Regions from separate parts of the Leminorella grimontii genome, predicted to be linked through region 2. Evidence: predicted binding sites of a transcription regulator. Region 2 holds the regulator's gene; the other holds the start of a gene.
What was found. The regulator PurR, encoded in region 2, represses purine synthesis genes. The targets are predictions, from matches to a motif close to CANGCAAACGTTTGCNTG.
Positions count from the first base shown of each region.

Region 1: a site for PurR is predicted at 11,935-11,952, ahead of purL (phosphoribosylformylglycinamidine synthase). Genes of this name have one in related genera too.

Region 1 is NZ_CP146357.1:936,494-951,300, reverse strand. Features, by position in the region: gene hmpA (NO-inducible flavohemoprotein) at 42-1,217, shown strand; gene glnB (nitrogen regulatory protein P-II) at 1,272-1,610, opposite strand; gene V8L73_RS04500 (NAD+ synthase) at 1,624-3,243, opposite strand; gene glrR (two-component system response regulator GlrR) at 3,312-4,655, opposite strand; gene V8L73_RS04490 (hypothetical protein) at 4,686-5,726, opposite strand; gene V8L73_RS04485 (HAMP domain-containing sensor histidine kinase) at 5,733-7,157, opposite strand; gene purL (phosphoribosylformylglycinamidine synthase) at 7,979-11,866, opposite strand; gene mltF (membrane-bound lytic murein transglycosylase MltF) at 12,219-13,709, shown strand; gene tadA (tRNA adenosine(34) deaminase TadA) at 13,734-14,237, opposite strand; gene yfhb (phosphatidylglycerophosphatase C) at 14,234-14,807, opposite strand, start outside.
Region 2 is NZ_CP146357.1:2,225,640-2,240,446, reverse strand. Features, by position in the region: gene pgpB (phosphatidylglycerophosphatase B) at 1-315, shown strand, start outside; gene V8L73_RS10510 (LapA family protein) at 522-830, shown strand; gene lapB (lipopolysaccharide assembly protein LapB) at 837-2,006, shown strand; gene pyrF (orotidine-5'-phosphate decarboxylase) at 2,068-2,775, shown strand; gene yciH (stress response translation initiation inhibitor YciH) at 2,772-3,092, shown strand; gene V8L73_RS10490 (GAF domain-containing protein) at 3,150-3,614, shown strand; gene proQ (RNA chaperone ProQ) at 3,743-4,402, shown strand; gene prc (carboxy terminal-processing peptidase) at 4,422-6,458, shown strand; gene htpX (protease HtpX) at 6,664-7,536, shown strand; gene V8L73_RS10470 (aryl-sulfate sulfotransferase) at 7,595-9,418, opposite strand; gene V8L73_RS10465 (hypothetical protein) at 9,687-10,130, opposite strand; gene purR (HTH-type transcriptional repressor PurR) at 10,291-11,307, opposite strand; gene V8L73_RS10455 (YnhF family membrane protein) at 11,618-11,707, shown strand; gene V8L73_RS10450 (YniB family protein) at 11,886-12,431, shown strand; gene tnpA (IS200/IS605 family transposase) at 12,639-13,094, shown strand; gene V8L73_RS10440 (fructosamine kinase family protein) at 13,334-14,206, shown strand.

The DNA.
Region 1 (14,807 bases), 1.3 Mb from region 2:
TATATTTTAAATGCATGTTAAATCCAACGACAGGAAGCATCATGCTAGACGGCCAAACTATCGCCACCGTTAAGGCGACAATCCCGGTCCTTGCCCAAACCGGTCCGGCGCTAACCGCCCATTTTTACGACCGTATGTTCCTCCACAATCCAGAACTAAAGGACATCTTCAACCTGAGCCATCAGTTTAGCGGCGCGCAGAGAGAGGCGCTGTTTGACGCCATCTGCGCTTACGCCGCAAACATCGAAAACCTCCCCGCCCTGCTGCCTGCCGTTGAGCGCATCGCACAAAAGCACGCCAGCTTCGGCATCCGCCCCGAACAGTACGCTATCGTCGGCCACCACCTGCTGGCGACTATCGACGAAATGCTAAGCCCCGGACAGGACGTGCTCGACGCCTGGGGAAAGGCCTATCAGGTGCTGGCCGACGTATTTATCAATCGTGAAAGTGAAATCTATCAGGACAGGGTGGAAACTCAGGGCGGCTGGCAAGGCACTCGCCCTTTCCGCATTGAAGAGAAGCGGCGCGAAAGTGACGTAATTACCAGCTTTACCCTCGTCCCGACGGACGGACAGCCGGTTTCAGACTTCAGGCCGGGCCAGTACGTCGCCGTCTATATTCGCAGCGATGATATGGAAAACCAGGAGATCAGACAGTATTCGCTAACGCACGCGCCTAACGGACGTTCCTACCGCATCGCCGTTAAACGTGAAGATGAAGGGAAAGTGTCCCGCTATCTGCACGACGTGGCGCAGCAGGGGGACGTGATTCATCTGGCGCCGCCCTACGGCGACTTCTGGCTGGACGTGCCTCCAAACGCGCCCGTCGCGCTGCTTTCCGGCGGCGTCGGGCAAACGCCGATGCTCGCCATGCTCAATACGCTAAAACAGCGTCAGCATAAGGGGAAGGTCTACTGGCTGCACGCCGCCGACAGCGAAGAGCGCCACGCCTTCAGGCAGGAGGCCGCTGACGCCTGCCGCACTCTGCCTGACGCCGTTTGCCACGTCTGGTATCGCAATTCAAGCGCCGGATCGATAGCGCATCACGAAGGGCTGCTCTCGCTGGAGGCCATAAACGAAGCGTTTCCACCCAAAACGGAGTTCTACTTCTGCGGCCCGCTGGCCTTTATGCAGTCCGCCGCTCGTCAGCTAACTGACCGGGGCGTAGCGAAAGAACGCCTGCACTATGAGGTGTTCGGCCCGCATAAGGTGCTGTAGCACGGGCTATCGGTGACAAAAAAGCCGCTGTTTTGCAGCGGCTTTTCTATTGCATCAAATCGCGTCTTCGTCCTGCTCGCCGGTGCGAATGCGGATAACCCTCGCCACGTCAAAGACAAAAATCTTTCCGTCGCCGATCTTACCGGTTTGGGCGGTCTTCATAATGGTTTCAACGCATACCTCGACGATGTCGTCAGGCACGACGATTTCAATTTTTACCTTGGGCAGGAAGTCCACCATATACTCGGCGCCGCGATACAGCTCGGTATGGCCTTTTTGACGGCCGAACCCCTTCACTTCCGTGACGGTCATACCGGTGATGCCGACTTCCGCCAGCGCTTCGCGAACGTCGTCTAATTTGAACGGTTTAATAATCGCGTCAATTTTTTTCATTAAAGTCGAGCCCTTACCAGTTTTTGCGGCCGAAGCCTGAAGTAATCGGATAACGCCGATCTTTACCGAAGTTGCGCGCGGTGATCCTTGGGCCCACCGGCGACTGACGACGCTTGTATTCGTTAATATCCACCAGGCGGATTACCTTACGCACTACCGCCTCGTCAAATCCTTCCGCCACCAGCTCTTCGACCGACATGTCGCGCTCGACGTAGCCGTCCAGGATCCTGTCCAGTATAGGATAAGGCGGCAGGCTGTCCTCGTCCTTCTGGTCGGGCGCCAGCTCCGCCGACGGCGGGCGGTCGATAACGCGTTGCGGAATAACGTAAGAACGCGTGTTTCTATATTCTGAAAGTTTAAACACCAGCGTTTTCGGTACGTCTTTTAATACATCAAAACCGCCGGCCATATCACCATAAAGCGTCGAATACCCTACGGCGATCTCACTTTTATTGCCGGTGGTCAATACCAGACGGCCGCGCTTGTTGGAAAGCGCCATCAGGATAACGCCCCGGCAGCGGGCCTGCAGGTTCTCTTCCGTCGTGTCGCGGCGCGTATCGGCAAACAGCGGGGAAAGCTGCCCCATGAATGCGTCAAACACCGGCTCGATGGACACAACGTCAAACTCGACGTCAAGCAGCTCCGCCTCTTCCCGCGCGTCTTCAATGCTCATTTCGGCGGTATAGCGGAACGGCATCATCAGCGCCTGAACCTTGTCTTTCCCCAGCGCGTCGACGGCAATCGCCAGCGTCAGCGCCGAGTCAATCCCGCCGGACAGCCCGAGGATCGCCCCCTTAAAGCCGTTTTTCGTCACGTAGTCGCGCACCGCCAGCACCAGCGCATCGTAAATCAGCGAAAGGTCGGACGGCTGCTCGGGAATCGTCATCGCGTCGAGCTGGCCGTTTTGAAAAGCAATCCGACGCACTTCTTCGTTAAACGGCGCCAGTTTGTGAGTCATAACGCCGTCTGCATTAAACGCTTTGGAACAGCCGTCGAAAATCAGCTCGTCCTGCCCGCCTACCTGGTTTAAGTAAACCAGCGGAATGCCGGTGCGGCGCGCGTGCTCAGACAGCAGCTGGTTGCGAATGTAGGGCTTTTCGCGATTATAGGGCGACGCGTTAATCGACAGTATAAGATCGACTTCGAGCGCCTTAAGCGCGTCGACCGGCCCGTTAAACCAAAGATCTTCGCAGATGAGCAAGCCTAACCGATAGCCTTTGAACTCAATGCAGCAGCTCTCATTGCCCGCGCTAAAGTAGCGCTTCTCGTCAAACACGCCGTAGTTGGGAAGCTGCTGCTTGTAGTAACGCACCAGAAGCGCCCCCTGCCAGAACATCGACAGCGCATTATAAAGCTTGCCGTCCGCCCGCCAAGGATGGCCAACGATAACGGCAACGTCGCTGGAAGCCTCACGCAGGCGCTCAAGCTGTTCATCGCAGCGATGATAAAAGTCGTCGCGATAGAGTAAATCTTCCGGCGGATAGCCCGTCAGCGCCAACTCCGAAAACATGACGATATCCGCTCCGGCCTGCCGCTGTTCGTCAACGGTGCGGAGCATCCGATCGGCGTTTCCTTCGATGTCGCCAACCAGCCAGTTCAACTGCGCTAATGCAATAGAAAGCGCTTTACTCATATCAATTCACTTTCGCTATCGGGTAATGAGGACGGCAGTATAAATGACCGTCCTGAGAATTAAAAAGCCTACTCTTTAAAATCGTTCGCATCCAGCTCGTGGCGCGAAAGCAGCTTGTAGAACTCGGTTCGATTTCGGCCCGCCATTCTGGCCGCGTGGGTCACGTTTCCTTTGGTCATTTGCAGGAGCTTGCGCAGGTAAACCAGCTCAAACTGGTTGCGCGCTTCAACAAAGGTCGGCAGCGCGGTGTTTTCCCCTTCCAGCGCCTGCTGCACCAAAGATTCGTTAATCACCGGCGTGCTGGTCAAGGCGACGCACTGCTCAATCACGTTTACCAGCTGGCGCACGTTGCCCGGCCAGCTTGCGGCCATCAGGCGCTTCATTGCGTCGGTGGAAAAGCTTTTTACAAACGGCTTATGGCGCTTGGCGGACTCGCGCAGCAGGTGCTCCGCCAGCAGGGGAATATCCTCCGAGCGTTCGTTGAGCGCGGGGATCTTCAGGTTTACGACGTTCAAACGGTAGTAGAGATCTTCACGAAACTCGCCCTTGGCCATCGCCTTAGGCAAATCGCGGTGGGTCGCGGAAATGATGCGCACGTCGATGTCCAGATCGCGATTGCTGCCCAGCGGCCTGACCTTACGCTCCTGCAATACCCGCAGCAGCTTGACCTGCAGCGCAAGCGGCATGTCGCCGATTTCATCGAGAAACAGCGTGCCGCCGGTTGCCGCCTGAAACAGGCCGTCCCGGCTGCTGACCGCGCCGGTAAACGCGCCCTTGGCGTGGCCAAACAGCTCTGATTCAAGCAGCTGTTCGGGCAGCGCGCCGCAGTTGATCGCGATAAACGGCTTGCCGCCGCGCGGGCTGGCGCGGTGGATAGCCTTCGCCAGCACCTCTTTACCGGTACCGCTCATGCCGTTAATCAGTACGCTGACGTCGGACTGCGCCACCATCTTTGCCTGTTCCAGCAGGCGCAGCATCGTCGGGCTGCGGGTGACTATCTCTTCTCGCCAACCGTCGTCGCTGGCGCTGGCGGGTATTTTTAACGCCAGCGCGTCGTCGATCGCCTTATACAAGGCGTCTTTATCTACCGGCTTGGTTAAAAAGCTGAATACGCCCTGCTGGGTTGCAGCCACGGCGTCGGGGATAGAACCGTGCGCCGTCAGGATGATGACGGGCATGCCCGGCTGGCGCTTTTGTATTTCGGCAAACAGCGCCATGCCGTCCATCTCGTCCATCCGCAGGTCGCTTATCACCAAATCCACCTGCTCTCTGGCCAAACGCCGCAGCGCTTCCTGACCGTTTTCCGCCGTTGTGACGTTAAATCCCTCGCTGGTCAGGCGCATTCCCAGCAGCTTAAGCAGACTGGGGTCGTCATCGACCAACAATAGACTGGCGGTTTTACGCTGTGTCATTTCAGCAAACTCCTTTCATCCGTCACCGCGTTAGGGCTTTTGCGCCGCTGGCGCGGCTTCACTCGGCGCAGGCTGGCTTTGAGCCGGCTGCGCGGGCTTCTCTACCTTTGTCTCAGATTTGGGCGCAGGCTTGGACTCAGGCTCTGCGGTGGCCGGTTTTTCAGGCTGCTTTGTTTCTGTTGAAGCGCCGCTGCTTTTAACCTCTGCTTTAGGTTCAGCAACGGCCGGTTCCTGAGGGGCCTTGGCTGGCTGAGCCGCCTTCTCTTCAACCTTTTCATCCACCTTCGGCGCCGCCGCTTCTACCGGCTGAGGCTTAGGCTCATTTACCGCCGAGCCCGCGTTCGGATTTTGAGGAGGCAGCGCATTGACCGGAGGCAGCGACTCGCCCTGCGTCAGCTTGCGGGAGGAAAGCTGGCGCTCGATGTCGGTCAGGTTTTGCAGCTTGCGGGTTGTTTCGTGCAGCTGATGCTTAATCTCCACCATTTGCAGTTGGAGATCGACTATCTGCGATTCCGCGCCCTCTTTTTGACGCTGAGCGCGCGCCCTTTCTTCCTGAAGGCCTAGCTGGAGCTGCTGCTCGCTGCGCCACATCTGAACCAGCGAATAGACGCTGTCGGGATAGGTTGCCTGAAAATTCTTTAGCTGTTCCAATGCGCCGCGCCGCTCTGCGTTGCCTAAATCCAGCTTGGAAAGCAGGATCGCGCGCTTAAACACACCGTCCCATTTCGTGCCGTCGTAACCGTAAGACTGCACTCGCGCCTGCGTCGGCGTAAAGGTTCCGGCACAGCTAATCAGCCTCAGCCAATAGAGCCCGTTGGCATTGGTTTCATCGTTTTGGCTTTTCCAGATATCGCCGTCGCAGCGCACGCGCGAGTAGTCGTTCACTTTACGATCGGGCGATTCATACTTTATTTCTCCGGAAGCGGCGTCAACCACGCCGCGTTCGACGCATCCGCTCAACAGGGCGAATGCTGACAGCAGTAAAGCGCCGCCGATTTTACTTTTCAGTCGGCAGCGCGCGTTCTTCGCCTTTTCTTTTGCTGTTATGGTTCTGGCAGAACTCTTAGGCATTATCTTTTACTTCTCAATGGATAAAGGTAACTCAATGCGGAAACACACGTCGGCATAGTCTACGTCAACCAGATGCAGTTCGCCCTCCATTTGGCGAATGCAGTCACGGGCAATGCTAAGCCCCAGCCCGCTGCCCTTCACGGCGCCTTTTCTCTGACGACTTCCCTGATAGAAGGGTTCAAACAGCATCGCTTTTTCCTGCGGCAGTATTTTTTCACCGGTATTGGCGACATCTATTTGAATCATTTGGCCGACTCGTTGACTCACAATCCAGATAGTACCGGATTCCTCGCCATAGTGCACCGCATTGGAGTAGAGATTATCAAGCACCCGTTTCAACAGCGGTGATTCTGCCCAGCATTCGCTCTGCGCCAGTCGGCATTCGGTAGTCATCAGTTTGGCGCGTGCGGGAAGGCTGTGGGCCGCGATAACCTCCGACGCCATCAGCTCGAGATCGATATGGGATTTCTCCGTTCTCGCATCCGCCTGATATCGATTGTAGTCAAGCAGCTGCTCTATCAGCCGCTGTAAATCGCGGCTGCTGTTGTCGAGAATGGCGACGACGTCCTTCTGGTCTTCCGTCAAAGGCCCGGCTACCTGATCCAGCAGCAGTTCTGTACCCTCACGCATGCTGGCCAGCGGCGTTTTCAGTTCGTGAGAGATATGACGCAAAAACTCGTGTCGCTGCGACTCCAGCCACGACAGGCGCTCGCTTAGCCAAACGATGCGCTGCGCCAGCGATTGAATTTCACGCGGCCCTTTGAACGCCGCCAGCGAGGTCAGGCTTTTACCTTCACCCAGGCGGTTTATCATCCGCTCCACCTGCTTGACCGGCCCTATTATCATACGCGTAAACAGGAAAACCAGCAGGACGCTGAGCAAAAACAGTAAAAGCGCCTGCTGGCCAAAGAAATAGCCCTTATCTGCGATCGCCTGCTGTAGCTTCTCGCCGCGGGAAAAAATGATGCCTCGAGTCGTTTGCACCATTTCATTGCTGGTTTTGGAAAATTGGATCAGCAGCGCCGAGGATGCATCGTCCGGGCCGCTGTTTTTGCACTGGATTTTACCTAAATCGTTTAGCAGCTTCTTGAGGGATTTATAAAGCTCTTCGTTGGGAAGCACGGCGGCATGAACGTCCAGCATGCTGGCATACTGCTGGCGCTGCTCCTGATAGAGCTTTTCCAGCGTCTCGTCCCCCAGTACGCAGTACTGACGGTAGCTTCTCTCCATGCTTAGCGCCAGGTTAGTCATCGCCTCGCTGCGGCGCGCGTCCCTAAGCGTCGTGCTGTTAATGTCCGCAGCCTGCTCGCTAAGCAGATCCAGACTCTTATAGGCCTGCCACGCCAGCACCAGCAGCGGAAGCAGCACCAACAGGAAGGCCAACAGCACCAGCTGGCGTAGGGAGCGGGGGAAACGGCTAAACTTTTTCAATGAGGCACTCTCATAACGATATCAAACCGATAACGATGCTATCCGACCTGAGCGGAAGAAAACAGCGTTATTGCCCAACTTCAGTAAAGATTTTAGCGCGTTAAAGCAAAAAAAAGGCACTTATCCAAAAATGGTTAAGTGCCTGATAGAATGTTATTTGCTTATCTCAGATAATTATCTATCACCCGAGAAAAATACGTGGATGTCCTTCAACGTCGTCCGCAAGGTGATGAGGCTACGCCGTCATCGGAAAACCGGACGAATAACATCCGAAGTGTCAAATATTGATGAAATACGTTTCATCACAGCATGACACTTAAGGGCTGGCGCCTCACTCAACGTGTCGTCCTGAGTTTGATAAGCCGCTTGCGCGGTTGATATCGGTTCAATTGACGATAGGCACCATGGCTTTGGCGTCATTCTAAGGCTTATGTAGCGTCACGTTACCGCGTTCTGACATAAAAAGGTGAATGAGCGACGTATAAACTAATGCACTTGTCGTGCCAACTTTTAAAATTTAAATTAATTTACTGATATATAAAACAAAAATACTATTAGCTTTGAAATGAGCAGCGCTTCTGGTGAAATTTATCCGATCATAATCACAATTTGTGTCTCCAAAAACAGACACCCTTTTCACACCTCAAATACCGCTATAAAAATCAATGAATTAAATGTCTCTTTTTTGAGACACTCAAAACCACCGACTGTCTGCGTTTACCAACACTATAAAAAACAATTTTTAAATCAATGCGATAAAAAACCCCTCACATATCGTGTGAGGGATTTTTATGTTCTAACCCGATAAGTTCGAGAAAGAATTAGCCTAGCTGCCTGCGGGCGTTACGGAACAGCCGCATCCACGGCCCGTCTTCGCCCCATTCTTCAGGATGCCAGGAGTTGCTGACGGTGCGGAAAACCCGCTCAGGGTGCGGCATCATAACCGTGATCCGACCGTCAAGGTTGGTCACCGCCGTAATGCCGTTAGGCGAGCCGTTCGGGTTAGCCGGGTAATCTTCCGTTACCTCACCGCGATTGTTAACGTAGCGCATGGCAACCAGCCCTGCGCTTTCCAGCGCGCCAAGGTGCTGGGCGTCGCGCACTTCCACCCTACCTTCACCGTGAGAAACGGCGATCGGCAGCCGAGAGCCTGCCATCCCTTTTAGCAACAGAGAGGGGCTGTCTACCACTTCAACCAGGCTGAATCGCGCTTCAAAACGCTCGGAGAGGTTGCGCACAAAGCGCGGCCAGTGGGAAGCCCCCGGCATAAGCTCATTGAGGTTCGACATCATCTGACAGCCGTTGCACACTCCCAGCGCCAGCGTGTCAGGGCGGTGGAAGAAGCGAGTGAACTGCTCGCGCACCCGCTCGTTGAACAAAATCGACTTGGCCCACCCCTCGCCCGCGCCCAGCACGTCACCGTAGGAGAAGCCGCCGCAGGCCACCAGCGCCTGGAATCCTTCCAGACCGACGTTGCCTGACAGCAGATCGCTCATGTGAACGTCAATCGCCTCAAAGCCGGCACGATGGAAAGCCGCGGCCATTTCAACGTGAGAGTTGACGCCCTGCTCGCGCAGCACGGCGATGTGCGGCCTTGACTTCAGCAGGTAAGGCGCGGCGACGTCCTCTTTCGGCGAGAAGCTCAACTTTACGTTCATGCCGGGGTCGTTGGCGTCCTGCTTGGCCTGATGCTCCATGTCCGCACACTGAGGGTTGTCCCGCAGGCGCTGCATCTGCCACGTGGTTTCCGCCCACCAGACGCGCAGCGTTTGGCGACTCTGCAGGTAGACGGCGGCATCGCCGCTGCGAATAACAATCTCATCACCGACTACCGCACGGCCGAGGCGGTGCACGCAGCCGCCAAGCCCGGCCTGAGACAGCAGTGCCTCAACCTCGGCCAGATCCGCGTCGGCGACCTGGATCACCGCGCCCAGCTCTTCGTTAAACAGCGCAGCCAGCGCGTCGTCGCCCAGCGAAGCGATATCCAGCGTCAGCCCACAGTGGCCCGCAAACGCCATTTCCACCAGCGTCACCAGCAGGCCGCCGTCGGAACGGTCGTGATAGGCGAGAAGCTTACGATCGGCCACCAGCGCCTGTATGGTATTAAAGAAGGCGCCGAGCCTATCTACGCTTCTGACGTCGGCAGGCCTGTCGCCGAGCTGGCGATACACCTGCGCCAGCGCGGTGGCGCCCAGCGCGTTGCGCCCTTCGCCAAGATCGATAAGCAGCAGCGTCGCGTCCCCTTTATCGGTACGCAGCTGCGGCGTAACGGTGCCGCGAACGTCCTCTACGCGAGCGAAGGCGCTAACCACCAGCGACAGCGGCGACGTCATTTCAACGTCCTCGTCGTTCTGCCGCCAGCGGGTTTTCATCGACATCGAATCTTTACCCACCGGGATAGTCAGCCCCAGCGCAGGGCACAGCTCTTCACCCACCGCCTTAACCGCTTCATACAGGCCGGCGTCTTCGCCCGGATGCCCAGCGGCCGCCATCCAGTTAGCCGAAAGCTTCACGCGCTTTAGCTCGCCGATCTGCGCAGAGGCAATATTAGTCAGCGCTTCACCCACGGCCATGCGCGCCGAAGCGGCGAAGTCCAGCAACGCAACAGGGGTCCGCTCGCCCAGAGACATCGCTTCGCCGTAGTAGCTGTCATAGCTGGCGGTTGTGACCGCACAGTCCGCTACCGGGATCTGCCACGGCCCGACCATCTGATCGCGAGCGACCATGCCGGTCACCGTGCGGTCACCGATGGTAATCAAAAAGGTTTTTTCCGCTACGGCGGGAAGGTGAAGGACGCGCTTTACGGCTTCTTCAAGCTCAATGCCTTCACGCACCAGCGGTTTCCCCTTTGCCTGAAGCGTGGCCACGTCGCGGGTCATTTTCGGCGTTTTGCCTAACAAGACGTCAAGCGGCAGGTCGATAGGCAGATTTTCAAAGTGGCTGTCGTGCAACGACAGATGCTGTTCTTCCGTCGCTTCACCGATAACGGCATAGGGCGCTCTTTCGCGTCGGCAAATTGCGTCAAACAGCGGCAGCTGCTCCGGCGCAACGGCTAAAACGTAGCGCTCCTGAGACTCGTTGCACCACACCTCCAGCGGGCTCATGCCCGGCTCGTCGCTCAGGATGTCGCGCAGCTCGAACCGTCCGCCCCTTCCGCCGTCGCTTACCAGCTCCGGCATGGCGTTAGACAGGCCGCCCGCACCCACGTCGTGAATAAACAGGATCGGGTTTTCATCGCCCATCTGCCAGCAACGGTCGATAACCTCCTGACAGCGGCGCTCCATTTCCGGGTTATCGCGCTGCACGGAGGCAAAGTCCAAAGAGGCGTCAGACTGGCCGGACGCCATTGAAGAGGCGGCTCCGCCTCCCAGCCCGATGTTCATCGCCGGCCCGCCGAGCACGATAAGCTTGGCGCCAACGCTGATTTCTCCTTTCTTTACGTGCTCGGCGCGAATGTTGCCGATACCGCCAGCCAGCATGATGGGCTTATGGTAGCCGCGCAGCTCCGCGCCGTTGTGGCTATCCACCATCTCTTCATAGGTGCGGAAATAGCCTAGCAGCGCCGGGCGGCCGAACTCGTTGTTAAACGCGGCGCCGCCCAGCGGCCCTTCCGTCATGATATCCAACGCGGTAACGATGCGATTCGGCTTACCGAAGTCCTGCTCCCAAGGCTGTTCAAAACCGGGGATGCGCAGGTTAGATACGGAAAAGCCAACCAGGCCCGCCTTCGGCTTGGCTCCGCGCCCCGTAGCGCCTTCATCGCGAATTTCACCGCCGGAACCGGTCGCCGCCCCCGGCCAGGGGGAAATCGCCGTCGGGTGGTTATGGGTTTCCACCTTCATCAGAATATGCGCCTCTTCCTGATGATAGTCGTACACGCCAGAGCCCGGCTCGGCAAAGAAGCGCCCTACCGCCGAACCTTCCATCACGGCCGCATTGTCTTTATAGGCGGACAGTACGTAGTCCGGCGTTTGTTCAAAGGTGTTCTTTATCATTTTGAACAGCGACTTCGGCTGCGCCTTGCCGTCAATAATCCAGTCGGCGTTGAAAATCTTGTGGCGACAGTGCTCCGAGTTGGCCTGAGCGAACATGTAAAGCTCAACGTCCGTCGGATTGCGATTCAGTCGCGTGAAAGCATCGAGCAGATAGTCGATTTCGTCCGGCGCCAGCGCCAGCCCCAGCCTTTCGTTTGCATCGTCAAGCGCCCGTTTCCCTTTGCCCAAGACATCAATTTCGACCAGCGGCATCGGCGCGTGCCGGGCAAACAGCGCCTCGGTCTGCGAAACGTCGCTAAATACGGACTCCATCATCCGGTCATGCAGCAGGCCGGCCAGCGCTCGACGCTGTTCGTCGTCGAGAGTAGGCGCCTGCACGTAGTAGGCGATGCCGCGCTCAAGCCGACGAATCTGGCTCAGCCCGCAGTTGTGGGCGATATCCGTTGCCTTAGAAGCCCACGGAGAGATAGTGCCGGGCCTTGGGGTCACCAACAGCAGCTGGCCCTCGGGCTCATGCTCCGCCAAAGAGGGGCCGTATTTAAGCAACCGTTTTAACGTTTCCCGCTCCGTTTCACTCAGCGGGGCATTCAGTTCAGCAAAATGGAGGTATTCGGCGTAAATATCACTGACGGGCAGGCGAAGTTCACGACAGCGGGAGAGCAACTTAGCGATACGAAATGCAGATAAAGCAGGCGAGCCGCGGAAAATTTCCATAGTGAGAATATCTCTGGTCTAAGGCTAGGAGAAAAAAACTGGCTACATTATAGAGAATCGCGCCCTCCGACGAAACCGTTTGCGTGTTTATTATTTATGCGAACGATCCCTAGAATGCGTCATATACTATTTGCCAAGCGCTGAACGCTTAAGCAAAATGGCGCCTGGCCCGTCGAAAGCACCGCTCGGCGCTAGACAAAGCCTGAATAAAAACCGAGTAGAAAAAGTAGAAAAATAAGTATAAACACATTACAAATCAAAGATAAAACGACTCACCGTTCTGGGATGATCGCCCCCATAGCCGTTAATCACCATTTGTCGCTTGAAGCATGACGAGTATAGAGAAAAACTATTGAAGCCGTTAAAAACTAACTACTTCTTTATTGGCGTTATCACCCTCTTGCTAGCCTTGGCGCTCTGGCCCATGCTGTACTGGAAACATGACGGCGGTACCCGGTTACAGAAAATTATCGCCAGCGGTGAACTCAACGTAGATACCCTTCGCGCAGCGCCCTACTACTATCAAGACGACGGCGGCGTTAAGGGGCTGGACTACGAGCTGGCGAAAATGTTCGCTGACTATCTTGGCGTCAAGCTCAACATAAAGACTCAGCGCAACGTGACTGACCTGTTTAAAGGGTTGGAAAACGGTAAAACCGACATGCTGGCCGCCGGGCTTATTTTCAATCAGGAAAGGATGAAGGCGCTGAGCGCCGGTCCTGCCTACTATTCCGTTTCGCAACAGCTGGTATATAGACAAAATGCGGCCAAGCCGTCGTCGCTGGAAAACCTGAAGGGGCGCCTTAGCATCGTCTCTGGTTCGGCCAGTATCTCAACGCTGCACCAGCTTAAAAAAAGCGTCTATCCCGACCTTACGTGGGAAACCTCATCGACGCTTTCCTCTACGGATTTGCTCAAGCAGGTCGCCAGCGGCGAGCTGGATTATACCATCGCTGACTCGGTGACCATTGCCATCCTCCAGCGCATTTACCCCAATCTGGCCGTCGCTTTTGACATCACCGAAGAGGAGCCTGTGGTGTGGTATACCTATAAAAGCGACGATAACAGCCTGAACGCCGCCATGCTCGACTTCTTTAACCAGATTAACGAGGACGGCTCGTTGGCCAAGCTCGAAGAGAAATACCTCGGCCACGTGGGTGAGTTTAACTATGTGGACACTCGAACGTTTCTTAACGCCGTAGACAACGTGCTCCCCAACCTGCGGCCTCTGTTTGAACAGTATTCTAAACAGATAGACTGGCGGCTGGCGGCCGCTATCGCCTATCAGGAGTCCCACTGGAACCCGACCGCCACGTCGTCTACCGGCGTTAGGGGAATAATGATGCTGACCCGCAACACGGCCGATTCTCTCGGCGTTACCAATCGCCTCGATCCTGGACAGAGCATACGCGGCGGATTAGTCTATCTTGAACAGCTGATGGAAAAGCTGCCGGAGACTATTGCTGAAGATGAGAAAATCTGGTTTGCGCTGGTCGCCTACAACATGGGGTTTGCCCACATGATGGACGCCAGAAGCCTAACCGAGCAGCAGGGCGGCGACCCCAACAGCTGGGCAGAGGTTAAAAAACGGCTGACGATGCTCACGCAGAAAAAATATTATAGCCTGACGCGATACGGCTATGCGCGAGGCTATCAGGCGTATCAGTTCGTAGAAAATATTCGGCGCTATCAGATAAGCCTGATCGGCTATCTTCAGGAAAAGGAAAAAGCGCAGCGTACGGCGAGAATTCCTCTGACTGACGTCATCGACGCTGCGGGGGCGAGAGCGGCAGGCGCTTATCCTGCCGTGACGCCCGACCAGCTTGCGCACCCGGCGCAATAACCAAGCGTGAACTCCGGCATAAAATTAAAGTTCGCCGGACGCCGCCCGCGCCTTTTTCGCTTTGATTTCCTCTCTGCGGCGGCGAAAAAAGTCGCTAAGCCGGGACGAGCAGGTCTCGGCCAGTACGCCAGCGGTCACTTCAACTTTATGATTCATTGCCGGATGGCCAAGAATGTCGATAAGAGAGCCCGCCGCGCCGGTTTTAAAGTCGCTCGCGCCGTAGACCAGTCGACTAATCCTGCTGTGCACCATGGCGCCCGCGCACATAATACAGGGCTCCAGCGTCACATAGAGCGTTGCGCCCAGCAGGCGGTAGTTTTGCAGCGTTTCGCCCCCCTGCCTTAGCGCCGCAATTTCCGCGTGCGCCGTCGGATCGTGACGACCAATCGGCCTATTCCAGCCTTCGCCGATAATTTTGTTGTCCAAGACTAACACCGCGCCAACCGGGATTTCCCCCTCTTCATCCGCGCGTTCGGCAAGCTGCAGCGCGTAGCGCATCCAGTTCTCATCACTGTCGCGACTCATCATGGCCTGCCGCTCCGCTTAGCGCCGGAGATATCATCGTCAGTCAGCGCCTTCATGTTTCCCTGAGGATCGATTCGCCAGCGGTGAAGGCAGTGCAACATCACGGGATCGTCCTGTTCGCTGTCGCTGTATCCGCTATAAAGCGCCAGCGGCTTGCCCAAGCGCTGCTCAAGCTGCTTCACCTTTTCTCGCCCCAGACAGCGCATTGAAATAGTCCAACCGCCGCAGCGGTAAACGATTTGGGAAGCCACAAGGTTAACGCGAGGCAAAAAGAAAGCGTCTTCATAAACCGCTTCCACCAGCGGCTGAGGCGAGCCCGTCACCAGCCAGACGGTGGTGTTTTCATCGTCGAGATATTCCGCCAGCCGCTCCAACACCTGCGGGAAGGGAATCAACTGGCTCTTTATGTCCGTCACAAAGCGCTCCATCAGCCAGTTGAGCTTGCCCTGCGCATGCCCGGCGGTCATCGCCCACAGCATCAGGCTCACCGGCCAGCGCGCCGAACGTCCGTTAACCAGAAGCCCCAGCCCGACAATCGGCAAAAGCGGGACAAGCAGCAGCAGGTTAGCCGGC
Region 2 (14,807 bases):
CAAGAGGCGAGAGTGCCCCTGTGGCTGTCCGACCATTGGCAAAGAGAAACAGGATATTCATTTCCCTCTGGGCACACGCTGTTTACGGCTTCTTGGGCGCTGATGGGCATCGGTTTGCTGCTGCCGCGTCGCCGCTATCTAGACGCCGGCGTTTTGATGGCGTGGGCCGTTTCCGTTGCGGGAAGTCGGCTCCTGTTGGGGATGCACTGGCCTATAGACTTAATTGTTTCAACGTTATTAAGCGGCCTGCTGGCGTTGAGCGCCTGCTGGGTCGCCGAGCGGAAGATATTTGCTAAGGCCCGGCGGGATGAATAATGCACCGTTGAAAATCGCCGACGTTTTGCGTCGGCATCGTGCATAAATAAGGGATACGGCCTAGTATTTTAAAGCAATATCAGTGAAAATCAGGCTCCTGTGCTGCGCGCATTTTTCGTTCAGCGCGCAGAAATGCTAAGTTAAAGGACACGGCCAAGCATTCTTGGTATAATTCATCCGTTTATCTCTATGTTTTGGATAGCAATGTGAAATATTTACTGATTGGATTAATCGCCGTCGTTATTCTGGTTATCGCCGTCACGTTGGGAGCCCACAACGAGCAGGTTGTAACTTTCAACTTTTTGATTGCGAAGGGCGACTACGCGCTATCTACGCTGTTGGCCGTTTTGTTCGGCGGAGGCTTTATTCTCGGCTGGCTGGTCACAGGCATATTCTATTTGCGTTTACGCTTACGTCTTGGACGTGCGATGCGCCAGATCAAGCGCTTACAAAACGAGACGACGGCGCCCGTTGAAGCCGCTCCCGTTATGCAGCAGATCGCCGAAAAGGAATAGCGCTGTATGCTTGAACTGCTGTTTTTGTTATTGCCCGTGGCCGCAGCCTATGGCTGGTATATGGGGCGTAGGGGCATACAGCAGGAGCGCCAGCAGGAAGCGAATAAGCTGTCTCGCGGCTATGTGGACGGCGTAAACTTCCTGCTTTCTAACCAGCAGGACAAGGCCGTCGATCTGTTTGTCGACATGCTGAAGGAAGACAGCGGCGCCTTTGAAGCTCATCTTACTTTAGGCAACCTGTTTCGCTCCCGGGGCGAGGTTGACCGAGCCATCCGAATTCACCAATCGTTAATCGAAAGCGCCTCACTGTCGTTTGAGCAGCGGCTTTTGGCTACGCAGCAGCTAGGCTGGGACTACATGGCGGCCGGTTTATACGATCGGGCTGAACGCATGTTTTCCCAGTTAGTCGACGAAGAGGACTTTCGCCTACCGGCGTTAAAGCAGCTTTTAACTATTTACCAAACGACCAGTGACTGGCAGCAGGCTATCGACGTGGCCGAAAAGCTGGTAAAGGCCGGCAAAGACGCATACCGAGTCGAGATTGCCCACTTTTACTGCGAGCTCGCGCTGCAGGCGATGGGATCCGACGATCTGGATAAGGCGATGGGGCTTTTGAAAAAGGCTTCTGCGGCCGATAAAAACTGCGCCCGCGTATCGATTATGTCCGGCCGGATTTGGATCGCCCGCAGCGACGACGCTAAAGCAATAGTCGAGCTGGAAAAAGTTATCGAGCAGGATAAAGACTTCGTCAGCGAAACCCTGCCTATGCTCTACGAATGCTATCAGCGTCTGGGGCAGCAAGACCTCTGGGTCGCCTATCTTAAGCGCTGCGTGGCGGAGCAAACGGGGTCAGCCGCAGAGCTTATGCTGGCGGATATGCTGGAACTGCGCGAGGGGCGAGACGCCGCTCAGGCGTACGTCAACCATCAGCTTCAAATTCACCCGACGATGCGGGGCTTTTATCGCCTGATGAATTATCAGCTGGCGGAAGCGGAAGAAGGGCGCGCAAAAGAGAGCCTGATAGTGTTACAGGAAATGGTGGGCGAACAGATCCGTTCTCGCCCGCGCTATTGCTGTGAAAAGTGCGGACTGACCGCCAACTCGCTTTACTGGCACTGCCCGTCGTGTAAGGCCTGGTCGACGGTAAAGCCGATCCGCGGTTTGGACGGCCAATAATGCAGTCTATTGATGTAAAAACAAACTGATTTAACCGAAAAGAAGAGAACAGGAAAACACTATGTCGACGTCGACTTCTCCCGTTATTGTTGCGCTGGATTTTGACACTCAGCGCGAAGCTCTTGAGCTGGTCGATAAAATTGACCCGGCGGACTGTCGTTTAAAAATAGGAAAAGAGATGTTTTCCCTGTGCGGGCCTGAGCTGGTTCGCTCGCTGCAGCAGCGTGAATTTGACGTTTTCCTTGACTTAAAGTTTCACGATATTCCCAATACGGTCGCCAGAAGCGTCTCTGCCGCCGCCGAGCTGGGCGTATGGATGGTTGACGTACACGCCTGCGGCGGAGCGAGAATGTTGGAAGCGGCTAAAAGCGCGCTGTTGCCGTATGGAAGCGATGCGCCAGCCCTTATCGCCGTAACGGTGCTTACCAGCATGGAAGAAAGCGAGCTGAAAGCAATCGGCATTCAGGGTTCTCTACAAGATCACGCGGAGCGATTGGCCCGTCTAGCCAAAGATAACGGCCTTGACGGCGTCGTATGCTCAGCCCATGAGGCTACACACTTAAAATCGCTGCTCGGCTCATCGTTTAAGCTAGTGACGCCGGGCATTCGCCCCGTCGGTAGCGAGCTTGGCGATCAGCGTCGCGTAATGACGCCGCCGCAGGCGATGGCCGCCGGCGTCGACTATATGGTTATCGGGCGCCCAATTACCCAATCTGCCGATCCGGCTCGGGCGCTTCGCGATATTTTGACCAGTCTGAGGCCGCTATGAGCGACAGCCGCTTAGTTTATAGTACAGACACGGGGCGCATTAAGCCGCAGGAAGAGACGGCGGAGCGCCCCAAGGGCGATGGCGTTGTGCGCATTCAGCGCCAAACTAGCGGCCGGAAGGGAAAGGGCGTTTGCATCATTACCGGCTTGGATCTGGATGATGACCAACTGCAAAAGCTGGCCGCTGAATTGAAGAAAAAGTGCGGGTGCGGCGGTGCGGTAAAAACGGGGCAGATTGAAATTCAAGGCGATAAGCGCGATGAGCTAAAAGTCTTGCTAGAATGTAAAGGTTTCAAAGTAAAGCTGGCCGGCGGTTGACGTGAGTCTAAAGATCGATAACAGGGTGCGGTATATTTAGCGGTATCTATTGATAAAATGAATAAAAAAGCGTTCTATACCGAGTTGGAAAATACGCTCGCTTCGTTGCTAAGCGGCGAACCCGATCGAATAGCCTCGCTGGCAAACGCCAGCGCTCTGCTGTTTGAACGTCTGGACGAGGTCAACTGGGTCGGTTTTTATTTACTAAACGGCCCAGAACTGGTTCTGGGGCCTTTTCAAGGAAAGGTTGCCTGTACCAGAATTCCGGTCGGAAAGGGCGTATGCGGCACGGCAGTGCTAACTGCGCGTATTCAACGAGTAGACAACGTTCATCAGTTTGAAGGCCACATTGCCTGCGATAGCGCAAGCAATGCGGAGATTGTGTTGCCGCTGTACTGCGGCGACGCGCTGATTGGCGTACTGGATATAGACAGTACCGTATTTAGTCGTTTTGACGGCGAAGATGAAGAAGGGCTGAAGGGGATAGTCCGATGCCTTTCACGGCATTTGTCTCAATGTTAAATGGCGATTTGTTGTGGTGTAGTTAAACTTGAAGTGCGGAGAGCGTGGCTTTTACCCGCACTGCGATTATAATGGCGCCTGATTTGCGCCTGCATGTTCGGGCTAGTTTGTTGTCATCAGGAAATTTCATGGAAAATCAACCCAAGTTGAACAGTAGTAAAGAAGTTATTGCCTATCTGGCTGAGAAATTCCCGCGTTGTTTTACGCTTGAAGGTGAGGCTCGGCCGCTTAAGATCGGCATTTTCCAAGACGTGATAGCCCGTCTGCCGGAAGAAACGCTGTTTAGTAAAACCCAACTGCGTACCGCTCTACGCCTGTACACTTCCAGCTGGCGCTATCTACACGGTCTGAAGGCCGACGCTCAGCGCGTCGATCTGGACGGTACGGACTGCGGCGCATTGGAAGCTCAGCACGTGGAGCATGCGCGCAAGCAGCTGGAAGAGGCTAAAGCGCGCGTTCAGGCTCAGCGCGCGGCACAGCGCAAAGAAAAAGAAGGCAAAGAAAAAAGCGATGCTCCGGTACGTCGTTCTCGCCCTGCGGTGAAGAAAGGCGCAGAGGCAAAGCCTGCCGCGCCCCGCGCCCCTCAGCCGAAGGCTCCCGCCAAGCCACAGCCGCGCACAACGCCCGTCGGCGATATCGGTTTATTGAAAATCGGTCAGCCGGTGCAGGTTCTTGCCGGTAAGAGCGCCATGGATGCAACCGTTCTTGAAATCGCGAAAGACGGCGTACGCGTTCAGCTGGCTTCCGGGTTAGCTATGTTAGTTCGCGCCGAACACTTACAGTTCTGAGGTAGAGGTCAGCCAACGCATGAATAACTTAGTCCGACTAACGGCCATTGCAAGCTTATTTCTAGCAGGATTAAGTTATGCGAAAGAGGCGACTTTCCGCATTGAGCAAATTCCGGATCTCCAGCAGGAAGTCCAGCATGCGGCGGTGAGTGAGCGCGTGACCGCTCGTTTTACGCGTTCACACTATCGTCAGTTTACGCTCGACGACGCTTTTTCAGAGAAGATCTTCGATCGCTATCTGAACATGTTGGACTTTAGCCACAACGTGCTTTTGGCATCGGATATTGAAAAGTTTGCCGATAAGAAAAAGTCGCTGGATGACGAGCTGAAGTCGGGCCAGCTTGATACCGCCTATGCGCTTTATAACTATGCTCAGAAACGTCGCCTTGAACGCTTGAATTACGCGCTGTCGCTGCTGGATAAGCCGATGACGTTTGATGGCGATGACGCCATTGAGGTCGATCGCAGCAAGGCTCCGTGGCCTACTAGTGAAGCCGAGCTGGATAAGCTTTGGAACCAAAAGGTCAAATACGACGCGCTGAACCTGACGCTTACCGGCAAAAAATGGCCTGAAATTAAAGAAATTTTGACCAAGCGCTATCAGTCCGCTATTAAGCGGCTGACGCAGGCCAAGAGTGAAGACGTTTTCCAAACCTTCATGAACGCTTTCGCTCGGGAAATCGATCCCCATACCAGCTATCTTTCCCCTCGCAATACGGAACAGTTCAATACAGAGATGAGCCTGTCTCTTGAAGGGATTGGCGCCGTACTGATGATGGAAGACGACTACACCCAGATTAACTCGCTGGTGCCCGGCGGGCCGGCGGCCAAAAGTAAAGCGATTGCCGTTGGCGATAAGATTGTCGGCGTAGGCCAACAGGACAAACCTATTGTTGACGTCATCGGCTGGCGTCTGGACGACGTTGTCGCGCTGATCAAAGGGCCCAAGGGCAGTAAGGTTCGCCTGGAGATTTTACCGGCAGGAAAGGGCGCTAAGACTAAGGTTGTCACTATCACCCGAGAGCGAATTCGTCTTGAAGATCGCGCGGTTAAAATGACGCTGAAAACGGTAGGCAAGAAAAAAGTTGGCGTACTGGATATTCCCGGGTTCTACGTCGGCCTGACTGAAGACGTTAAGACTCAGCTGCAAAAGCTGACGCATCAGAACGTTGACAGCATTATTATCGACCTGCGCGGCAACGGCGGCGGCGCCTTGACTGAAGCGGTTTCTCTTTCCGGGCTGTTCATTCCCAGCGGTCCTGTCGTTCAGGTTCGCGATAATAATGGCAAGGTCCGTGAGGACAGCGATACCGACGGCATCGTTTATTATAAAGGGCCGCTGGTGGTGTTGGTCGATCGCTTCAGCGCTTCCGCGTCGGAAATTTTCGCTGCCGCAATGCAGGACTATGGCCGTGCGCTGATTGTCGGCGAACCGACGTTCGGCAAGGGCACCGTGCAGCAGCATCGCGCGCTGAACCGGATTTACGATCAGATGCTTCGCCCTGACTGGCCGGACCTGGGCTCGGTTCAGTATACGATTCAAAAGTTCTATCGTATTAACGGCGGAAGCACCCAGCGTAAGGGCGTAACGCCAGATATCGTGATGCCCACCGGCGTCGATCCCGCTGAAACCGGGGAGAGCTTCGAAGATAACGCACTGCCGTGGGATAGCGTAGCTAAAGCCGCCTATACGATGCAGGGTAACGAGGCTCAGTATGTACCGACCTTGATTAAGGATCACGATGCGCGCATTGCTACGAATCCCGAGTTCCAGTACATCATGCAGGATCTCGCTCGCTATAAGGCCAATAAGGACAAGCGTGGCTCGATTTCTCTGAATCTGGCCAAGCGTGAGAAGGATAGCGCAGAAGAGGATGCTACTCGCCTGACGCGCATCAACGAACGCCTGACTCACGAAGGCAAGAAAAAGCTGAAGTCGCTGGAAGACCTGCCTAAGGACTATAAAGAGCCCGATCCTTATCTGGATGAGACGGTTCAAATCGCCTTGGATCTGGCGTCACTGGAAAAAGCCAACGCGGCGGCAGTGAAAAAATAGTCCGATCGAGTTATCGGTTATTACAGGCGCCTTCGGGCGCCTTTTTTGTCCCGGCTGTTAAAGCCTGTGATGAAAAATGTAGACTATTGTAAAGTTATGACCGAATTGTTAAGTGGCGCGCGTTGGCGCTTGAAATTTGCTTCAGAGCCCATAAGATCTATGGGTAAGAAACATTTTTTTACTTCTTTGAGGAAGCAATAAACCTATGATGCGTATCGCGCTCTTTTTACTAACAAACCTCGCGGTTATGTTTATTTTCGGCATTATCCTGAGCCTGACGGGCATTCAGGGCCGCAGCGTACAGGGGCTGATGATTATGGCCGGCCTGTTTGGCTTTGGCGGCGCGTTGGTTTCGCTGATGATGTCAAAATGGATGGCGTTGCGCACCGTCGGCGGTCAGGTCATTGACCAGCCGAGCAATGAAGTGGAGCGGTGGCTGGTTGAGACGGTTAGACGCCAGTCTGAGCAGGTCGGCATTGCGATGCCTCAGGTTGCCATTTATCACGCTCCCGACATTAACGCCTTTGCGACCGGCGCGCGCAGAGACGCTTCTCTGGTAGCCGTAAGTTCCGGGCTGCTGCAGAACATGAGCCGGGACGAAGCGGAAGCCGTGCTGGCCCACGAAATTAGCCATATCGCTAACGGTGACATGGTCACAATGACGCTGATTCAGGGCGTTGTGAACACCTTCGTTATATTCGCTTCTCGCCTTATCGCTCAGGTGGCGTCGGGCTTTATGAACCGAGACGGAGAGAGCTCCTCTTCGGGGAATACGATGGTCTACTTCGCCGTTTCCATGGTGCTTGAGCTGGTGTTTGGCATTCTGGCCAGCATCATTACCATGTGGTTCTCTCGCCACCGTGAGTTCAAGGCGGACGCCGGTTCGGCTAACCTGGTTGGCCGCGAGAAGATGATTGCGGCGCTACAGCGGCTAAAGACCAGCTATGAGCCGCAGGAAGAATCCAGCATGATGGCGTTTTGTATTAACGGTAAGGCGAAGACCTTCAGCGAGCTGTTTATGTCCCACCCGCCGTTGGATAAGCGTATTGAGGCCCTGCGGGCCGGTAGTTACAAGTAACGTTGAATAAAAATGGAAAGCCCGAACAGACGTTCGGGCTTTTTTATGCGCTTAGGCTCTATTTGCTAAAGGCTTTTGTCAGGCTAAACGGCATTGCCTGATAGCCCCGCGTTCCGTGTAGCTGAATTTCAACGGAAGGTTCGGTTTCTCCCCACTTGAACTCTTCAATATAGGGATTAGGCAGGCTGGTGAAGGCGCCAACGGCAAGGTCAAACGAGCCGCCAGCGGTTGCCGAGTAGACGAAAACGGAGTTTTTATCCTGCTGGTATTCGGTGATTGAAGTGACGGGGCTGAACCACTCATTGCCGCGTTCTTTACCGTATTCCCACACCTGCTGTACCGTTTTATTCTTTTGGTCAATCTTATAAATGACCGCTCGGCTGTACTTCATGCTGGGCATCGCAGGCTGTTCCATGCCGCGTCCGTCACCGTTGTCAAAGGCGGAAACGTAGATGGAGTCGCCTTTACTCATGCTGTCGATTTTAAAGGCCGTATGCTGAGTCCAGGTCCAGTCGAAGCCGCCTTCACAGACGCTGTTTTCACATTTGATTTTCTGCCCCTTGGCGTCAACGGGGGTCAACACGGCTGAATCAAAGGGCGCTTTCCATCCTTCGGGCGCGCTGAGGATCCATTTCACCTTCTTGTCGCGGCCAATCTTTATAATGGCGCTCTGGTGGCGGGAGCTAATGATAATGGAGTCGTCTTCGCTGTCATAGTCAACGCTGTTGACGTGAGCCCAGTTGCGGCCCGGCCCGCTGCCGACAATATCACCGAACTTGTCAGAGGAGTCCAATGCGGCCAGATCTTCCGCGCTTAAGGTATGGCCGGCCTGGCTTGCATCGATATTCAGGCAAACGGCGCCCTGATCGAGGGTTTTCATCACAACGTCGCGATAGGGGTCAAGGATGTCAAACAGCCGCCATTCGTCCACCACTACGCCGTTTTGATCGACTTCGGCAATCACGTCGCGCACGGTGCGAACGTTCTTACCGTCGGCGCGCTTATGGTTGGAGCTGGCTACGCGCAGGAAGTAATGGCCGTTGGCGGCGTTATCCATCGAGTGGGAGAAGTCGTTGTAGTTGTCGGGCAACCGGCGATTAAAGATTTCTCTTCCCATGATGTCATACTTCACGTAGCGCTGGCCGTAGCCCCAGCTTAGCGCACCGTCGTCGTTTTGCTTAAAGCCCATCATTACGCCGGCTTTATAGATAGATTTCAGATCGTAAATAGGATTGGCGAACATATACCAGCGGATATCGCCGGAAGTGTCGATAATGGCGTTGACAGGGTAGAAATTCCACTCAAGCGCGCCGCCAACGGGGTTATTCCATACGGTGCGGGTGCCGTTTCCTGACTTGTCCTGTAGATTGTTGAGCAGATAGAGTCGGTCTTTAAATTCAGGGGCGACTTTTTTAACGTTTACGGTGAAAAATGAAGCCTGTTCCTCTTTGGTTCCAGCTGATTCCGTATAGGCAGGAGGAGCATAGACGGTGTAGCTTTCTTTAATTTTTTCACTTTTTTCGCCGTAGAGGCGGATATATTCAACTTCAATCGTGTTGACGTAATCGGGATAAAGGCCGAAAACGGGGATCCCACCGTAGGTCAGAAGGTATTTATTGTTTACCTGATATTTGATTTCCTGACCGTTCGCCTTAGGCACAATACGAACCGATGCGTCTCTTAGTACGTAACCGCCGTTGCGGATAATTGCCGTCAGTGGCGCAATATCGTATGGGTTCATGACGACTTCGCCTATTTGACCTTGAACCTGATAGTCCAGCTTTGCTCCGCTCGCTCCACCAATAGCCAGTGCCGTAGAGGGCAAAGCTGATAATAAAGCTGCCGACAGCGCAAGGGAGGTTAACGCATATTTAAATTTCATAACATTCTCCAGTTACTTGAACGTAAATCCGTCTTATCTATTCAATCTTTCTCAAGATATTTGAGTGACTCTTTGTAATTGGTTGTTGCTGGATGTTTTTAAATATGAAAATAATAATATTTGGTTACAATTGACTTGAATATAATTACTTTTGACAATAAAGAGAATCGCCAATTTGCGAATAATGATTTTTCGAAAATCGAAATATAGGGATGAAAAACAAAGAGAAGGCCTCGTAGAATGGAGGCCTTGGGGATGAAGAGATAAATCAATTAACCGCGTATACGTCGCCGTCGCGAAACTCCAGCTTAATCAGACGTGAACGCTCAAGCTCAAGGCGATGGGCTCCTTTGCTTTTATAGTTGGCGAACAGAAATACGTTATCTGCGGGTTTACCGTAAAGGGGAACGTTTCTAAGCGTTACCGACGTTCCGGGCCGAACAACGATTGGCCAGACGATGAGTCCCTTGGCGTTTTTTTTCAGAAGGTCGCTTTTTTCTTTAAACCATTGTTCAGACGTATAGTGTTCCAATTGAGCGGTTAACCTGCCACCTTCAACGGCAACAAAGTCGACAAGGATTGGCTCTCCTTCGTTAGCTTTGGGAGTAACGCTGTATTCCAGATTATTCATCCGAACGCCGGGCAACAGAGAACAGCCCGTCATCAGCGCGACGAATAAACTAATGGTTGCTGTACGCTTAACTAACCTCATAGGACTATCACCGTGTTGGCATCGGCGGCGCTTTAGCGCCTGTTATTACATCCGATGCGGTAAAAGGGCGTCCTGAACCTGACTGCTTCTCAGGTTTAACTATAGGAAGAGAATGGCGGAGGGGCAAACGAAAAGCCCGCCAGAGAGGCGGGCCTGCGGACTATTTCTTCAGATAGGGACCATCGGCAACGGAATTGCGCTCAACCAGCTCGGGGTGCAGTTCAATCGAGTGGTAGGTTTCGCGCTTGTTGATTATGCGATCGAGCAGCATGTCCAGCGCCATCTCCGCCAGGTTTTCTTTTGGCTGTTGAATCGTCGTCAAGGGCGGGTTGTAAAAACGCGTATTGCGAATGTCGTCGTAACCGATGACGGAGATATCGTCGGGAACCCGTAACCCCATTTCGCCAGCGGCGCACAGCGCACCCATGGCGATGACGTCTCCACCGCAAAATAGCGCCGTTGGGCGCTTTTGGGCTTTTAACAGCTTCATCATACCGTCATACCCTTCCTGCGGCTGGAAGTCCGCCTCAACAATCCACTCATCGGGGATGTCGATGTTGGCCTCTTTCAGCGCGTGCAGGAAACCGCTATGTCGCTCCCGTCCGGTAAATTCATTTAGCTGGCCGGTAATGGTGGCGATATCTCGATGGCCTCGGTCTATCAAATAGCGTGCGGCCAGATACCCGCCGTGGAAGCCGTTATCTTCGATATTGTCGGTAAAGTCGCTGTGTTTACCCCAGTCCATCACCATCATGGGAATATGCTGATAGTCGTTTAGTAGTTCAAGCAGGGGGGGATGATACTCAGAACACATTACTAAAAGGCCGTCTACGCGCTTTTGCGCCAGCATGGCCAGATAGGCCTGCTGTTTTTCAAGATCGTTTTGAGTATTGCAAAGGATAAGCGTATAGCCCTTTTTATAACAGGCCGACTCTACGGCCTGAATGACTTCGGCGAAGTAGGGCGAACCGCTGCTGGTCGCCAACAGCCCCAGCGTTTTAGTACTGTTAACCTTCAGGCTGCGGGCGACGGCGCTGGGCGAATAGCTGAGTTCTTTTATGGCGGCCCAGACGGCAGTTTTAGTATCTTCCGCAACAAAACGGGTTTTATTGATGACGTGGGATACCGTCGTCGTTGAAACGCCGGCGCGTTTCGCTACGTCTTTAATGGTTGCCATAAAAGCGGGTTCTCCTGTGCCTATACCGTTCGTTGCTCAGATGACAGTGTAAGCGGGTAAGTTAACGTTTGCCTTTTCAATTACACATTAAAAGCAAAACGGTGTAGAATTTGTATCATACGCACTGGCGCTAACTTACGTTATCGTTATCAGTGATGCTTGGCGATGAATTTTGGCGCATTTAATTCAAAAGTAAAAGGGCTGTAGCGGAAAGAACGCAACGTTTTTTGCGGTTTTCGCACCTTTAGCCGAAATAGGGCTGATAAACTCACGTTAACATTACCCCCAATTAGTAAAAAAGGAGTCCAAGATGTCTGCTGAATTAAAGTGGTCTTTAAGCACGGTCGTTTTTGCTTTGTTCGTTATCGTGACTTACAGCCTGATTGCCGTTACGCACTAATCGTTTTTAAATACCCGACAGCGCCGATGTCGGGTATTGTTTTTAATGACGTCAAAGCGCAGCGATGGAACGTCGCGTTTTCAGGTTAGCGGTTTGTCGGTGAGTGAGAATGTTCCCTTGTGGAACATATTTTTTTGAAATCAATAGAGTAAAATCGGTGTTTCAACATGGAGGCAGAATGACTCACCATAAGGCTAGAGCGTTGGCTTTAGTGAAGCGGATCGTCGGGATTGTTATTTTTATACCTGCGCTGATTTCGACGGTGATATCCGTACTTAAGTACCTGGTAGCGCCTAAAAGCCAGATGCAGGAAATGACGGCGACTATCATGGATTTCTTGCAGGTGATGTTCAACATCGTGCGCCAATATACTTCTTTTCTTGAGTACTTTTGGACTAACTCGCCGGTGCCGAATATTCAAAACTGGACTGCATCCAACACCGTTTGGTTTATCGTTATCTTTTTGCTGATTTTCGTTGGGCTAGCGCTCTCTGCCTCCGGCGCAAGGTTAGCCAAGCGAGTTTATAACGTGCAGGAAGGCGTGACGGAGCGAGCGATCCTTGAAGCAATGAACGGTGAACAGGCCCGTTCAAAGCAGGAGCTGCAGAAGCTGATTTCGATTCCAAACACCTCCATTTTTGCGCAGATAACCGAGCTTTACGTGGCGCCGGTGCTGTGGGGCGCATTCATCTATGTGATTTTACGGCTCATCAATATGCTTTAGTTTTTCCGTACTTTATACGCATTGAGAACCGACGTTTATCGTCGGTTTCTTATTATGGCTTTAGCCAGTTTAAGTCGCGTTAGCGTCTTAAACATAAAACCACCTGCTTTGCGGGTGGGATCAAAGGGTTATACCAAGAAAAACACCTTTCCGTTACGATATAGATGTTCAAGCTAATAACCGTAACTAAAATGAGGAAAGGTGTTTATGGGCATTAAAGCACAAAGCTCAGCGCATACAAAGTGGCTGTGCAAATACCATATCGTCTTTTCGCCGAAGTTCAGACGGAAAGTGATTTTCAATAGTATACGTTCAAGCGTAGGTGAGATATTACGAGACCTTTGTAAGTATAAAGGAGTGGAAATAATAGAAGGTCACCTGATGCCGGATCATGTTCATATGTTGGTAAGTATTCCTCCGAAGTTGAGTGTTTCAAGCTTTATGGGGTATCTGAAAGGGAAAAGTTCGCTGATGATTTTTGATAGACATGCCAATCTAAAATATAAGTTTGGCAACAGAAAATTTTGGAGCGAAGGCTTCTATGTAAGTACGGTAGGGCTAAATGAAGCGACAATCCAAAAATATATCAGAGAACAAGAGAAATCAGATTTAGTCTCAGACAAATTGAGCAGCAAAGAGTATACAGACCCCTTCAAGGGGTAAGCCAAAGTAGCAAAGACACTTAGCTTGAACGAAGAGAAAGCGGCGTCATTTAGGCGCAGTCGGTAACAAGCCCTTATAGGGCAAGAGCAAACCACCCGCTATGCGGGTGGTTATGATTATCTGGCGCTATATGCCGCGCAGGCCGCATGTTTAGCGCAAAGCTGTGCTTTAGATCGACGTTTCGCTATAGTCAAAAGGTTAACCTGAAACCGTCTTGATAATAACCTTGAGGTGATGTCATGTGGCAATCCGTCGGTCGTTTATTGAGTGAGTATCTGGGCGAGACTTATACAATTATCGAAAAGGAGGAGTTGCCGGGAGGGGATATCCACCACGCACGCAGGGTCAGTAACGGCGTAACTGAGGTTTTTGTTAAGTACGATACGCGCGATATTTTGCCTATTTTCACCGCCGAATCAGACCAGCTGGCGGCCTTGGCGAAGAGCGGAACGGTCCGCGTACCGAAAGTTTACGGCGTGGGTTACGACAGGGACTATAGCTTTCTTCTTTTGGAATACCTGCCGCTTAAGCCGCTGGATGCCCACTATGCATACTGCCTGGGCCAGCAGCTGGCCAGGCTGCACCAGTGGAGCGAACAGCCCCAGTTCGGCTTTGATTTTGACAGCGATTTGGCGACCACCCCTCAGCCTAACCGCTGGCAGCGCCACTGGAACGCGTTCTTTGCCGAACAGCGCATTGGCTGGCAGCTTCAACTGGCAAATGAGAAAGGGTATAACTTCGGCGATATAGACAAGATTATCGCTATCGTTAGCCAACGCCTGAAAGGGCATCATCCTCAGCCTTCACTGCTGCATGGCGATCTCTGGCCGGCCAACTGTGGCGTGAGCGCTGCCGGTTCGGTTATTTTCGATCCAGCCTGCTACTGGGGGGATAGAGAATGCGATCTTGCCATGCTGCCTCTCTACCCTGAACTTCCTCCCCAAATCTATGACGGCTATCAGAGCGTTTGGCCGCTGCCGACCGACTTTGTCGACAGGCAGCCGCTGTATCAACTTTACTACCTGCTTAACCGCGCCAACCTGTTTGGTAAGGAGAACGTTGACGAGGCTGAGCGTGCCGTTGAAGCGCTGTTTGGCGACGAGAGATTCTAATTGAGCCACCGTTGTCTGTGTTGGACGGCGCGGCCTTCTGCTGCGCCGTTTTCGTTTTCTTTTTTGTCTGACGCAGAGTAAGAAATAAATAAATGAGCGCTTGTATTTCTTAGTATTGGTTTAAATATTAAATAAATGACTAATGTTATTTATTATCCATTCGTGTAGCTTGGCTCCCGCTTAATTAAGTAACTATTTGATTGTTTAAATAATTATGGGAGATCTTCAATGAGAGAATTAACGCTAACCGAAATGGAAGCTGTGGACGGTGGTTTTGGGCTACTTGCCGTTGCGGGGGGAATTGGACTGGCCGTTTCTATACCGACAATTGTGCTAGGGGCGATCGCGGGAGTACCTACTTTAGGCCTGGGTTTTGTGGTTATGGCTGCGGGTATCGTGGGTACATCTCTATCTGGGGCTGCAATAATTACAAGCATGGTTATATAAAGCGGCTAATTTCTATGGAGAGCGAAAATGCGCTCTCCATATGGCTTCATCTGGTTTAGTTATTCTTATATTGATCTACCTCATCCAGCCCTCGTTGCAGCCGTAGCCGCCATATTAACGCCCTGAACTTAATGCAAAGTCATTGCTTTTGGTT